2 regions of the Mesorhizobium sp. M0587 genome follow, and region 2 is predicted to be linked to the other one. Evidence: predicted binding sites of a transcription regulator. Region 2 holds the regulator's gene; the other holds the start of a gene.

Region 1 (3,411 bases), on a different contig from region 2:
CTGTCGGTGTCGGACAATCTGCGCCGAGCGCTCGACGCCATACCGGCCGAGGCCAAAGCATCGGGCGATGCCGGCTTCAAGGCGCTGATCGAAGGCGTCGACCTGACCGAGCGCGCCATGCTGTCGGCCCTGGAGCGGCACGGGGTCAAGAAGCTTACTCCCGAAGGCGAGAAGTTCGATCCCAATTTCCATCAGGCGATGTTCGAAGTACCCAATCCCGACGTGCCGGCCAACACGGTGGTCCAGGTCGTGCAGCCGGGCTATTCGATCGGCGAGCGCGTGCTGCGCCCGGCCATGGTCGGCGTAGCCAAGGGCGGCCCGAAGGTCGCGGCTTCCGAAGCGCCTGTCGAGCCGGGACCGGTCAATGAGCAGGCCGAGAAGGATGCGTAGGTCAAGGGAATAGGCAGTAGGGCAGTAGGGCAGTAGGTAAAACGGGGCCGTATCAATCGTACGACTTCGTGATAATTCTAATCCTATTCCCTATTCCCTATTCCCTATTTCCTTGGCCCGCCATGAACCCGATCGCGCTTCTCGACTATGCCGGCGTTGCCGTCTTCGCCGCGACGGGGGCGCTTGCCGCCTCGCGCAAGCAGATCGACATCATCGGTTTCCTGTTCCTGGCCAGCGTCACCGGAATCGGCGGCGGTACGTTTCGCGATGTCATCCTCAACCTGCCGGTGTTCTGGGTCGCCAACCCCAGCTATGTGCTGATCTGCGCGGCGGTTGCGACGCTGGTCTTCTTCAGCGCGCACCGGGTCGAGTCGCGCCGGAAATTGCTGCTTTGGCTCGACGCTGTCGGTCTGGCTGCGTTTTCGGTGATGGGCGCCGCCAAAGGCCTTGCCATCACCGGTTCGCCGGTCGTTGCGACCATCACCGGCGTGCTCACCGCCACCTTCGGCGGTATCCTGCGCGATCTGCTGGCCGGCGAACCGTCGGTGCTCTTGCGGCCTGAAATCTACGTTACCGCGGCACTCGCCGGTGCGGCCCTGTTCACGCTCGGGGATCTTGCCGGGCTGCCGCCCCTGGCGTCTGGGCTGATCGGCTTTGCCGCGGCCTTCGTGGTGCGCGGCGGCGCGCTCAAATTCGGCTGGGCCTTTCCGTCCTACAAGAGCCGGCCCGGTCGACGGCCGGAAGATATTCCGTGAGAATGAAGGGGAGTAGGGAGTAGCAGTTCGCAGAATTGCGGCGTAGCTCTCGCTATTCGCCAGCATCAGGCAGCGAAGCGCTGCGCCTCTCCGCCATAGTAGTTGACGTAGCGGGCGCCAATTTCCTTGACCGGCATCACCACGAAGACGTCGACCGTCGAGAATTCGCGGTCGACGACGCAGCCGTCGCCGATGCGGGCGCCGACGCGCAGGTAACCCTTGACCAAGGGCGGCATTGCCGCAATCGCTGCCTTGGCATTGACTGCCTCGATCGGCATCAGATCCATCGAGCAGTAGCGCCCCGACACGGCGCGCACGTCCCAGGCCGAGTTGGTCCGGCAATGATGGGCAAGATAGGTGAGCGCCTCGGCATGCGCCGCCGGCACGGTGCCGTGGAAGGAGGCGCAGCCGGTCATCACACCGATTTCGTAATGGTTTATGTAGGCCCAGATGCCTTGCCACAACGCCTCGATGGTGCGCTTGGAGCGGTATTCGGGCAATACGCAGGAGCGGCCGAGTTCGAGAAAGCGCTGGCCTGGGTGGCGGGCGATGAGCTTGGTCAACTCGAATTCGCCTTCGGAATAAAAGCCTCCTGCGGCGGCCGCGATCTCTTGCCGCAGCAGCCGGTAAGTGCCGACGATGCGGCGGTGTTCGGGACCGGAAAGCGAGGTGTCGAAGACGAGCAGATGGTCGCAGTGGGGATCGAACCGGTCGGCATCACGGCGATCCTGCACCGGAAACAGATCTTTCCTGGCGCCCAGTTCGTCGTAGAACACCCGGTAGCGCACTTCCTGCGCGGCCGCGATCTCGGCCTCGTTGCGGGCGAGCCGCACTTCGAGATTGCCTATGCGGCCGAGTGCTGCGCCCTTCATGACGGAATCGACCTTACGTCCGGCGAGCAAGGCGCTGCTGCCGTTCGGCCGAGTGTCACATTCCGGCATAACTGTATGCACGAGTGATTCTCCTTCGAGCCATCCCTCTTGGCACGGGGATACGGTGTAGGTGCAACAGGATTGTGACAGTACCGTGATACGAGGTCGCGGGCAATACTTCGTCGGCTGGCGAATGCCGTCAACCGGCTATGCTACAGAAGGAGCTGTCGCCGCGTGCCGGAGAAAACCGGCTCAGGCGGCGACCTGTCCTTCGACTGCGTTGACCAGGGCGTCGGGGTCGAGCGGCTTGGTGACGAAGCCGCTGGCGCCGTGGGCAAGCACGGCATGGCGGGTCTTTTCCTGGCTGTCTGCCGACAGCACCATGATCGGCACCGGCGGCACGGCTGTTTCCTCCTCATGGCGGCGAATGGCGGCAATGGCGTCCAGCCCGTCCATGACCGGCATGTGCAGGTCCATCAACACCACGTCGAAACGCTGCTTGTGCCCGGCGCCGATGACGGCCTCGACGGCGGCCTTGCCGTTGCCGACCACCTTGACGCGATGCCCCGCTTTCAGGAGCGTGGCGCGGGCAAGCATGGCGTTGATGTCATTGTCCTCGGCTATCAGCACGGACAGGCCCTGTTGGCGGTCGCCGGCGGCGCGAAACGCCGCGGTGCGGCGCTTTTCCGGCTGCGGCTGGGCAGGTGCCGGCGCATGGCTGCTCAGAAGGACACGCAAAAGTGTCCCGCCGCGCACCGGTCGGGCAAGGAAGGTCGCATAACCGTTGGCGCGGAATTCGCCAAGCATGCCGCGATCGGTCGGCGCGATCAGCGTAATCGCCTCGCAATCGGAAAAACCGCTCTGGCGCAGCCGCTTGAGCAGCCTGCCGTCACCGCCTTCCATCGCCGCATCGATCAGAAGCACGTCGCAGCCGTCGGCTAAGGACGCGGCCTGCGCGACCGTGGTGGAGACATCGGCCGCGCCGCCGCTGGCACGAATGGTCATTGCGATGGCGTCGGCCTCGGTGGCGTTCTTGGACAGGATCACCGCGCGCCTGCCGGCAAGCGCGTTCAGCCGGTTCTGTGGCGGCTCGGTGGCCGAAATGGCGGGAATTTCGAAGACGAATTCCGATCCCTGGCCAAGCCGGCTGGAGACCGAAATCGTGCCGCCCATGGCGGCCACCAGGCGCCTGGAGATGGCAAGTCCCAGACCCGCCCCGCCATGGGTGCGCGTCGAGGTGCCGTCGGCCTGCTCGAACTCCTCGAAGATGCGCTCCATGTCCTCGTCGCGCAGGCCAGGGCCGGTATCGGCGATGGTGAAGCAGATGCGATCGGTCGTCTCCGTGCGGGCACGCGCGATGCTGACCAGCACACCACCGCTGTCGGTGAATTTGA
Region 2 (3,411 bases):
AACATCATGACCGAACAGTCCCTCGAAAACGCGGTGGGCGACAAGATGAGCGCCAAGTCGAACGAAGTGATCAAGATGCGCGGCGACAAGGTCGGCGTGTTCTACGGCGAGAAGCAGGCGCTGTTCGACGTCAATCTCGACGTCCGCCAGAACCAGGTGACGGCGCTGATCGGCCCCTCCGGCTGCGGCAAATCCACCTTCCTGCGTTGCCTCAACCGCATGAACGACACCATAGACTCGGCGCGGGTAACCGGCAGGATCACGTTGGACGACGAGGACATCTACGACAAAAACATCGACGTCGTCGAACTCAGAGCTCGCGTCGGCATGGTGTTCCAGAAGCCCAATCCGTTCCCGAAGTCGATATACGAGAACGTCGCTTACGGTCCACGCATCCACGGCTTGGCCAAGGGCAAGGCCGACATGGACCAGATTGTCGAATCGAGCCTGAAAAAGGCGGCGATCTGGAACGAGGTGAAGGATCGCCTGCAAGAGCCGGGCACCGGTCTTTCCGGCGGCCAGCAACAGCGCCTGTGCATTGCGCGCGCCATCGCGGTTTCGCCAGAGGTGATCCTTATGGACGAGCCCTGCTCGGCGCTTGACCCGATCGCCACCGCGCGCGTCGAGGAACTTATCGACGAATTGCGCCAGAACTACACGATCGTCATCGTCACCCACTCGATGCAGCAGGCAGCGCGTGTGTCGCAGCGCACGGCGATGTTCCATCTCGGCTATCTGGTCGAGGAGGGCGCTACCGACAAGATGTTCACCACTCCCGACGACAAGCGCACCCAGGACTATATCACCGGCCGGTTCGGTTGAGCAGTCCGGGCGAATTTACAGACACGAGGACAAGGTCATGGCCGAACACACAGTCGCAGCCTTCGACGAGGATCTAGGGCAGATCAGCAGGCTGATCAGCGACATGGGCGACCTCGCCAGTTCGATGGTCGGCGGCGCCACCAAAGCGCTGCTGAACACCGACAACGCTCTCGCGCAACGCGTCGTCTCCGATGACGCGATCATGGATGCGCGCCAGCGCGAGCTCGACGACCGCGCCATCACGCTGATCGCCAAGCGTCAACCGATGGCCGACGACCTGCGTCACGTCGTCGGCTCGATCCGCATGGCCGGCGACCTCGAACGCATCGGCGATCTTGCCAAGAACATCGCCAAGCGCGTCGGCACGGTCGGCCTCGCCGCCACGCCGCGCGACCTGTCGCATTCCATCGACGCGATGGCGCAGTTGGTGCTGATCCAGGTGCAGGGCGTGATCGAGGAATATGCGGCGCGCGATGCCGCCGCGCTGACGACGCTGCGGGCCAACGACGAGCGCATCGACGTCAAATACACCTCGGTGTTCCGCGAACTGCTGACCTACATGATGGAAGATCCGCGCAACATCACCGCTTGCACGCATCTGTTGTTCTGCGCCAAGAATCTGGAACGCATCGGCGACCATGTGACCAACATCGCCGAAAATGCCTATTATGTCCTGACCGGTACGCAACTGCCCGCCAATCGCCCGAAGCAGGACGAAACGGCGATGTCGGCGCCGGCGGCCTGACGGCGGGGTGACCGGGCGATGATCGCGCCGCGCATCATGGTGGTGGAGGACGAGGAGCCGTTAGGCGTGCTGCTCCGCTACAATCTGGAATCCGAGGGTTACCAGGTCGAGGTGGTGACGCGCGGCGACGAAGCCGAGATCCGGCTGCAGGAAAACGTGCCGGACCTTCTGGTGCTCGACTGGATGGTGCCGGCGGTTTCCGGCATCGAACTCTGCCGGCGCCTGCGAATGCGCGCCGAGACCGAGCGATTGCCGATCATCATGCTGACGGCGCGCGGCGAGGAAAGCGACCGCGTGCGCGGCCTTTCCACCGGGGCCGACGACTATCTGGTCAAGCCGTTCTCGACGCCGGAATTCATGGCCCGGGTCAAGGCGCTGCTGCGCCGCGCCAAGCCGGAGGTGCTGTCCAGCGTGCTCAAGGTCGGCGACATCGTGCTCGACCGCGAATCGCACCGGGTCTATCGCAAGAAAAGCGAGATCCGGCTCGGGCCGACCGAATTCCGCCTGCTCGAATTCATGATGCGCCATCCCGGCCGCGTGTTCTCGCGCAGCCAACTGCTCGACAATGTCTGGGGCGAGACGATCTACATCGACGAACGCACGGTGGACGTGCATGTCGGCCGGCTGCGCAAGGCGGTCAACAATGGCCGCATGCCCGATGTCATCCGCACCATTCGCGGCGCCGGCTACGCGATCAGGGAAGATTAGGTCTTTGGCGCGGAAGTTCCGTCAGATTGGGCTTCCGAAGGCGGGTCTCGGAGGTTTTGCGACTAGCCGAAAACGGCAGTCACTTCGTCATCCACGGGCGTAGCAAGGAGCGTAGCGACGCAGCGCAGACCCGAGGATCCATGCCGCGACTTCGGAGTGCTGCCACGATGCAGAATTCTGCTCCCCTGCACTCCACGACTACGGTCGCAGGATCCTCGGGTCTGCGCCGCGTCGCTGCGCTCCTTGCTCCGCCCTAGGATGACGACATTGGGACGACTTCGGCAATATCCAAAGTCGACGATGGTCTGCGGCATCGACGGCGGACGCCACTCAGGCTACGTTCTTTCCAGTGCCAGTTCTCGCCTGCACGCCAGGCGCGAAAATCTCCTGGTCGACGAAGGTCAGCGCGCGCATGGCGCAACCTTCCCTGATCAGCGGCAGTTCGTTGGGCTCGGTGTCGAAGGAAATCGATTCCGAGTGCTGGCCGCCGGCGGTCTGGGCGATGGCCTCGCGCAGTGCCGGCTCGATCAGGTCGAAGGCGGCGGCGCTGACGCCGACCATGGCGACAGGCGCCGGGTCGATCAGCGCGAACAGGCTGCCGAGGCCATAGCCGAGCGCCTCGCCGGCCTTGCGATAGGCCTCGCGCTCCGGTCCGTCTTTTTCGCGCGCCGAAGCCGCCAGCGTACGCATGTCGGCGTCGCTGACGTCGACCGGTTCGGTGTCCTCGCCAAGCTGCCTCGCATTGCGCCAGATCGCATAATTGCCGGCATAGGCCTCGACGCAGCCGCGCCGTCCGCAGCGGCAGAGGGCGCCGCCCGGCCAATGGATCATGTGGCCGAACTCGCCGCCCGAGGAATGGGTGCCGGTGAACAGTTCGCCTTTCAGCACCAGGCCCATGCCGATGCCGTGGGAAAGCAGGATGGCTATGAAGTCGTCGCGATAGCGCTGGGGATCGCGCCAGCGCAGCGCCACCGCCATCATGTTGCAGTCATTCTCCGTGGTGGCGGGAATGCCGAACTCGGCCTCGAGTATGTCGGCGAAGGCGATATCGGTCTGCGGCGTGATCGGCGACCACAGCATGGACCGCGCATCGGTGTCGGTGATGCCCTGGATCGCCAGCGCGATGCGGGCGACGC

What was found. Region 2 encodes PhoB, which activates phosphate uptake and scavenging genes when phosphate is short. Its sites were predicted from a motif close to TGTCATNNANCTGTCAT; they were not measured.
Region 1: a site for PhoB is predicted at 2,150-2,166, ahead of olsB (l-ornithine N(alpha)-acyltransferase). Genes of this name have one in related genera too.

What each region holds. Positions count from the first base shown of each region.
Region 1 is NZ_JAMYQP010000027.1:1,151-4,561, reverse strand. Features, by position in the region: gene grpE (nucleotide exchange factor GrpE) at 1-390, shown strand, start outside; gene NKI49_RS22205 (trimeric intracellular cation channel family protein) at 513-1,145, shown strand; gene olsB (l-ornithine N(alpha)-acyltransferase) at 1,211-2,098, opposite strand; gene NKI49_RS22195 (response regulator) at 2,270-3,411, opposite strand, start outside.
Region 2 is NZ_JAMYQP010000035.1:6,476-9,886, reverse strand. Features, by position in the region: gene pstB (phosphate ABC transporter ATP-binding protein PstB) at 1-822, shown strand, start outside; gene phoU (phosphate signaling complex protein PhoU) at 860-1,567, shown strand; gene phoB (phosphate regulon transcriptional regulator PhoB) at 1,586-2,275, shown strand; gene NKI49_RS25570 (ROK family protein) at 2,606-3,411, opposite strand, start outside.